Regions from separate parts of the Kitasatospora sp. NPDC057595 genome, predicted to be linked through region 2. Evidence: riboswitches for the same ligand, from Rfam matches in the RefSeq annotation. Region 2 holds a riboswitch; the other holds the start of a gene.

Region 1 (3,396 bases), on a different contig from region 2:
TGCGGCCGTCGGCGCCGGGCTTGAGCAGCACCGGGTTCATCGCCGCCTCCGGCTCGACCCGGGCCGCCTGGGCCTGCATCGCCTGCGCGCGGCCGATCTCGGCGCCGTCCGCGGTGACGAAGGAGTTCAGCGACATGTTCTGCGCCTTGAACGGCGCGACCGCGACGCCCTGCCGGGCCAGCCAGCGGCAGATGCCCGCGGTGACCACGCTCTTGCCGGCGTCCGAGGTCGTCCCGGCGACCAGCAGTGCCTTGCTCATGCCCTACCCCTCCGCATCCCGTCCAGGGCCGCCCGGAGCAGCAGGTGCCCGGCGACCGTCGTACCCAGGGCCAGCGCGCCCACCCGCCGGGAGAGCACGCAGGCCCGCTCGATGTCGTCCACCCCGACGGGGCGCAGCTCCCCGCCCAGCACGGGGCGGTGCTCCACCCGCTCGCCGTACCGCAGCGTGCCGCCGAGGCGCACGCCCACCGCGCCCGCGAAGGCCGACTCGGCCTGGCCGGCGTTCGGGCTGGGGTGCGCCGAGCCGTCGCGCCGCCAGACCCGCCAGGCGGTGCGCGGCTCGGGGGCGGCGGCCACCGTCAGCAGCGCGGTCAGCCGGGCGCCCGGCCAGCCCGCCACGTCGTCCAGCCGGGCCGAGGCCCAGCCGAACCGGGCGTAGCGGGGCGAACGGTGACCGACCATCGCGTCCAGGGTGTTCACCGCGCGGAACGCCAGCAGGCCCGGTGTGCCCGCGAGGCCGCCCCAGACCAGGGCGTTGACCACGGCGTCGGCGGTGTTCTCGGCCACCGACTCGACGACCGCGCGGGCCAGCTGCGGCCCGTCCAGCGCGCTCGGGTCGCGTCCGCACAGGTGCGGCAGCCGTTCCCGGGCCGCCGTCAGGTCGCCGGCCGCCAGCGAACGGCCGATGGTGCGGGCCTCCCGGGTCAGCGAGGTGCCGCCGAGCACCGTCCAGGTCGCGGCGGCGGCGAGGGCGGCCCGGCCGAGCGGACGGTGGGCCAGCAGCCGGTCGGCGGCGAGCGCGCCGGCCGCGACGGTGCCGACGGCGAGGGCGGTGAAGGCGGTGCCGGCGGCGCGGTGGTCGCGCCAGAGCCGGCGTTCCAGCCGGCCGGCGGCGGAGCCGAAGCCGGCCACCGGGTGGCCGCGGCGCGGGTCGCCGAAGCGGGCGTCGGCCAGGAAGCCGGCGACGGCGCCGGCGCCGAACGCGGCGGCCCGGCACAGCGGGCGCACGGCAGGGCGCAGCATCGCGTGCGTGTCCTCACTCAGGGTCCGCGCCCTGGATCGACGAACCGGGGGCGAGAGTCTCCTGGCTTCCGGGTCGAACGCACACCCCGGGCCTTCCAGCGGCTTCTGACGGCCCGCCGTGGCGTGTTCCGGTCGTGCTCCCCGGTGACAGTGGCGGGACCGCGCCGGACTCGCACCGGCTTCCTCTGCATGCCTCCGTATTGGCTGAAGGATCCCATCACGGGCCCGAACCGGGAGTCAACCGAGGTCGTGGCGGGTGTTGGTCACACCTCGGACACCCCCGATGTGCCGGTGTGATTTTCCTCCCGGAACAACCCGTACGGCCGTGTCCTACTGGCTTCCCCCCGCCCGCACGGGTGGACTGAGGGGTGGGTCCGGACACCGGGCCGGACGCCGAGCCAGACCACCGAGCACCGGGGAGCGAGTATGCGTTGGGGAATCGCGGCCACCGTGGCGGCCGCCGCCGTCGGCACCGGGGCCGCCGTGCTGGTGATCGGCCGCCGGGCGTCCGAGCGGATGGTCCGCCCGGCCGAGGAGGCCCGCGCCCGCAGCGGCCCGGTGCTCGTCCGCGGCCTCGGTGCCGGCGAGGTCACCTTCACCCGCACCCCCGTGAGCGAGCGTCCCGGCCGCTGGGCCGTCGAGTGGGGCGAGGACGGCCACGCGGTCGTCGAGGAGGTCCTGCGTCGCGACGGGCAGGGCGTCACCCGCCGCCTGGTGCGCGCCGACCGCGGCACCCTCACCCCCGGCACCGAGGTCCGCTTCACCCCCCGGGTCCACCTCGGCGACCCGGCGCAGGCGCTCGGCCTGCCGTTCGCCGAGACCGCCGTCGAGGGCGAGCTCGGCGCGATGCCCGCCTGGCGGCTGGACGGCAAGCGCGGCACCTGGGTGGTCCTGGTGCACGGCCCCGGCGCCGACCGCGCGCAGACCCTGCCCGTCCTGCCCGAGCTGCAACGGCTGGGCCTGCCCGTGCTCGCCGTCACCTATCGCGGCGACGCCGGCGCGCCCGCCTCCCCGGACGGCCTCGGCCACTTCGGCGAGACCGAGTGGCGGGACGTCGAGGCGGCGGTGCGCACCGCCCTGGACGCCGGCGCGGGCCGGGTCGTCCTCTACGGCTGGTCGCTCGGCGCCACGATGGTCCTGCACACCGCGGCCCGCTCGGACCTCGCCCCCTCGATCAGCAGCCTCGTCCTGGACTCGCCGGTGCTGGACTGGCCGGCCACCGCCCGCCGGGACGCCGCCCGGGCGGGCTTCCGGGGCGCGGCCGCCGAACTCGGCGCGCTCGCGGCCGAGGGCCGCACCGGCGTGGATCTGGCCGACTTCGCCCGCCTGGCGGAGGGTGCCGACCTGCGGGTGCCCACCCTGGTGCTGCACGGCCCCGACGACCCGGTGGCCCCGTTCGCCGCGGCCGAGCGCCTCGCCCACCGCCGTCCGGACGTGGTCAACCTCCAGGCCTTCCCCGGCGGTGACCACGCCGCGCTGTGGAACACCGACCCGGACCGCTACGCCGAGACCCTCCGCCGCTGGCTCACGCCGTTCTGCTGACGCGCTTCCGCCCCCCCTGACGGGGTGGATTCCGCGGCGCGCGGGTTCCTTGTGGCATGAACCCGCCATAGAGATCAAGCCAGCCGGTTTGGCCTCTGTTGCCCGATCTTGTCGAGCCCCCGCGCCCCCCGTCCGCCCCCCGCGGACAACCGGATGTGACAGAAGGCCGGTGCAAGGGGAAGACTGCTCGACGTGACGTCTCGGAATCCGCGCGACCGTGATGCCCCGCTCCCGCCGACGATCGGTACCGGTGCGACGGTGACCCGTCTCCCCGGAACGGCCCACCGCCCCGCCGGCGCGAGGCCGGGGACCCCGGGCGTACCCCGCCGACGAGGCCCCGCCCCCGCACCCGGCCGTGGCCGGGTCCCCGTCCCGGAGGGCTTCCCCGCCCCCGCCGAACTCGCTCCGCTGGCCCGCCGCATGCTGGTCGACGCCGTCCGGATCGCCCGCTGGGCCGGCGATCTCGACGAGGTCGACAAGCGCGGCGAACTGCTCCCCGACGACGCCCGCGCCGCCGGCCGCGCGCTCGCCATGACGGTGGGCGCCGCCGCCAAGGCGTGGGGCCAGGCCCTGCTGGTCGGCCTGGTCGAGGCCCGGGACGGCGGCGCCGGC
Region 2 (3,396 bases):
GTGGGCGACCAGGCAGGCGGTCACCAGTGCGGCGGTGGCGACCAGGACCCAGCGGGTGCGCTCGACGTGGACGCCGAGCGAGCGCGCGGCGGTCTCGCCGAACGCAAAGGCGTCCAGGTCACGGGCCGAGCAGGCCAGGACCGTGACCCCGGTCAGCGCGACCGCGGTCAGGAAGACGGCGGTGGGCCACCGCACGCCGGCGACCGAGCCGAGCGTCCACTCCATGACGCCGCGCGCCGCGTTGCGGTCCCCGAGGACCAGCACGGCGAAGGAGGTGTAGGCCCCGCACATCTGTCCCACGGCGATGCCCGCCAGCACGGTCCGGGTGGTCGGCAGCGTTCGGGTGCGGGCACCGGCCAGGGCCAGCACGACCACGGCGGCGAGCAGGGCACCGGCGAACGCCGCCGTCGCCACCGCGCCGGTACCCACGGCGCCGGACACGCCGACGCCGAGGACGATCACGGTGACGGCGCCGGCGGCGGCCCCGTCCGAGATCCCGAGCAGGAAGGGATCGGCCAGGTCGTTGCCGGTCAGGGTCTGCAGCACGGCGCCGCAGACCGCGAGGCCGGCGCCGGTGGCAGCCGCTCCCAGAACCCGGGGCAGCCGCAACTGCCAGACGATCTGGTCGTCCAACAGCGTCACGTGCGGGTCGCCCAGCCCGAGACGGCGCACCACGACCTCGATCACCGTCCGGACCGGCTCGTGCTGCGAGCCCACGGCCAGACCGAGGAGCACGGTGGTCAGGAGCAGGGCTCCGGCCGCGGCCAGGACCCCCGCCGTGCGGCCGGGACCGGCGGGCCGCACGGCGGGGCGGGGTGCGGCGGTCATGAACCCTGGCGCAGTCGGCCCAGTTCCGCCGACACCCGGGCGGCGCCGTCGGCGAGCAGCACACCGGGGGTCGACTCGGAGAACGGCACCACCACGAAGGCCTTGCGCTGCACTGCGGTGAGCCTGCTGAGCACCGGGTCGCCCTGCAGGTAGTCGATCTTGGACTGGGCGGTGTCCCAGTCGGCGTCCGCGAGCACGATGGCGTCGGGATCCGCGGCGACGACCTTCTCCCAGCTCACGCTCTGCCAGCTGCCGGGCAGGTCCGCGAAGACGTTGCGGGCGCCCACGGCGTCGAGCACGAGCTGCGGTCCGCCGTGGCCGGCGCCGACGTACGGCGTCTTGGTGTCCGAGTCGAACCACAGGACCTTCAGGTTCTTGCCCGTTGCCGTCGCCGTGAACCCCGCCAGCTGGTCCTCCTGCTGCCGCTGAATCGCGGCGGCCCGTTCCGGTACGCCGAACACCTTGGCGACGTCGTTCAGTTCGCCCCACATCGCCTGCCACGTGGTCGGCGGTACCTGACTCTTGTCCGAGCAGCCGAACGGGGACAGGTAGGACGCGATGCCCTGGCCGCGCAGTTCCTCCCGGGTGCCCGCGACCTTCTCGGTGTACGCGCTGGAGTAGGAGGCGTACAGGAAGTCGGGCCGGGCGGTGAGGAGCTTCTCCTTCGTCGGGTAGTCCTTGGAGAGCACCGGGACGGAGTCGTAGGCCGCCTTCCACTTCTCCGGGACGGGGTTGTCGAGGAAGGCGGTTCCGGCCATGCGGGACTCCAGGCCGAGGGCCAGGGCCACCTCGGTGGCACCCTGGTTGAGCGTCACCAGCCGCTCGGGCGGGGCGCCGACCGTCACAGTGGTCCCGCAGTTGTCCACGCTGACCGGCGCAGCACTTCCGCCCGTCGCAGTGGACGCGACGGGCGCGGGGGCGCCCGCGCAGGCGCCGAGCACACCGGTGAACAGAACGACCGCGACCGCCCGGCCGGCACGTACCCGACCTGCGGGGCGTGCGGAACGTATGGACGCAAACGGGTACGGCAAAGTGCGGGGCACGTGTTCTCCAAAACCCTCGTGGAACATGTCGCGCCGTGGCCGGTCTCCTGGCTTCCGCATCGACGCACCGCAGCCGACCTTCCCGGGTGGCTCTTCGAGCCGTCCCAGTGGCCCTGACCGCTGGCGGAGCCGGTCAGCGAGGGCCGCGGCACTCCGCGGCAACAGTGGCGAGGGCCGCACCGGACTCAGACCGGTTTCCCGAACACCATGGCTATCGCAAACTATCAGGCGTGGCCAGACCGGTGCCGACCAGTACCTGGGATGATCGTTCGGACTCTTCGCCGACCAGCGCGGTGGCACCTCGACGTTCCTCGAGTACTCCCTCATGGTGAGCGTTTGCCTGAGTGCTGTCCTGGGTGGCGAAGCCGGACTCCTCGGCCTGCCGTCCGGCGGCGTTGCGGTAGCGGATCTTGTACTCGTCTTGTACTCGTGCGGGCACCTCGGCCACCGGCTCTCGGGGTGCTCGCACTCCTTGAAGAGGCTGCCCATGCCGCGGACGAGGTTGATGGTGGCCATGGTGTCGACTCCCGGGTGTCTTGCTACGTCGGTATCGACGTGCACCGCAAGCGGTCCCAGATCGCCGTGATCGACGAGGACGGCGCGGTGCGGGTCAACCGCAACGTCCCCAACGGCGTGGAGACGGTGCTCGCGGTGATCGGGGATCTGCCGATCGGCACCCCGGTCGCGTTCGAGGCCGCCTACGGCTGGGGCCGGCTGGTCGAACTCCTGGAGGACTACGGCACGGGAGCCGATGCGGCGGCTGATCGTACCGAGGGCGGCGATGATGTCGGCGCAGAACTGCCGGTTCTTGAAGAGCCCCAGGTCGAGCAGGGGGTGGTCGCTGCGCAGGCAGCGCCGTACGAACCAGGTGAGGGTGAGCGCGGCGAGCGCGAGGGCGGTCCAGGCGGAGGGCACGGCGAGGTGGACTCCTCGCCGAACTGCTTGATCGCCCACACCAGGGCGACCATGCCGACCGGGGAGAGCGGCGCAGAAGGGGAGCACCGAAGCCCGTACGGGGTTCCGTACGGGCTTCGGCGCGTGCCGGGGCGGTGCGGTCAGCCCGCCTGCTGGACGGGCAGCGGGCGCAGCGGGCGGTCCACCAGGTCGGTCATCCTGCTGCGATCCTCGGCGGCGACCGGGGTGAAGAGCAGCACCAGGGCGGAGGGGTCGTCCACCGGGTGGAAGGAGGAGAGCGAGAGCCGGACGGGCCCGACGCCGGCCGGCTCCACGGTGACCGTGCGGGCGGTCAGTTCGGCCACCGAGTGGCAGCCCCACCAGTGGCGCAGCTCTGGTGCGTCCTGGTCGAGCCGGCGGTACAGCTCGCCGGTGCGAGGGTCGGCGAGGGCCGGGCCGGCCTGGGCGCGGAAGTGCTGGAAGACGTTCATGGCCAGCGGCTCCCAGTCGCGCAGCACACCGCGCAGCCTGCGGTCGGCCGCCATCAGCCACATCAGGTTGCGCCGGTCGGCGGGGACGGCCTCCGGCGGGCCCCAGAGCGCGGCCCAGGCGGCGTTCCAGCCGAGCATGT

The links. Region 2 has a riboswitch for cobalamin ahead of ACFU9E_RS11920 (ABC transporter substrate-binding protein). Riboswitches for the same ligand answer to the same signal wherever they lie in the genome.
Region 1: another riboswitch for cobalamin. It lies ahead of ACFU9E_RS29395 (cobalamin biosynthesis protein); the one in region 2 lies ahead of ACFU9E_RS11920 (ABC transporter substrate-binding protein).

Annotation. Positions count from the first base shown of each region.
Region 1 covers NZ_JBHVGL010000024.1:33,792-37,187, forward strand. Annotated here, with positions in the region: gene ACFU9E_RS29390 (cobyric acid synthase) at 1-259, opposite strand, end outside; gene ACFU9E_RS29395 (cobalamin biosynthesis protein) at 256-1,242, opposite strand; cobalamin riboswitch at 1,276-1,488, opposite strand; gene ACFU9E_RS29400 (alpha/beta hydrolase family protein) at 1,669-2,784, shown strand; gene ACFU9E_RS29405 (hypothetical protein) at 3,205-3,396, shown strand, end outside.
Region 2 covers NZ_JBHVGL010000006.1:54,008-57,403, reverse strand. Annotated here, with positions in the region: gene ACFU9E_RS11925 (FecCD family ABC transporter permease) at 1-828, opposite strand, end outside; gene ACFU9E_RS11920 (ABC transporter substrate-binding protein) at 825-1,673, opposite strand; cobalamin riboswitch at 1,891-2,096, opposite strand; gene ACFU9E_RS11915 (hypothetical protein) at 2,083-2,319, opposite strand; gene ACFU9E_RS11910 (helix-turn-helix transcriptional regulator) at 2,927-3,396, opposite strand, start outside.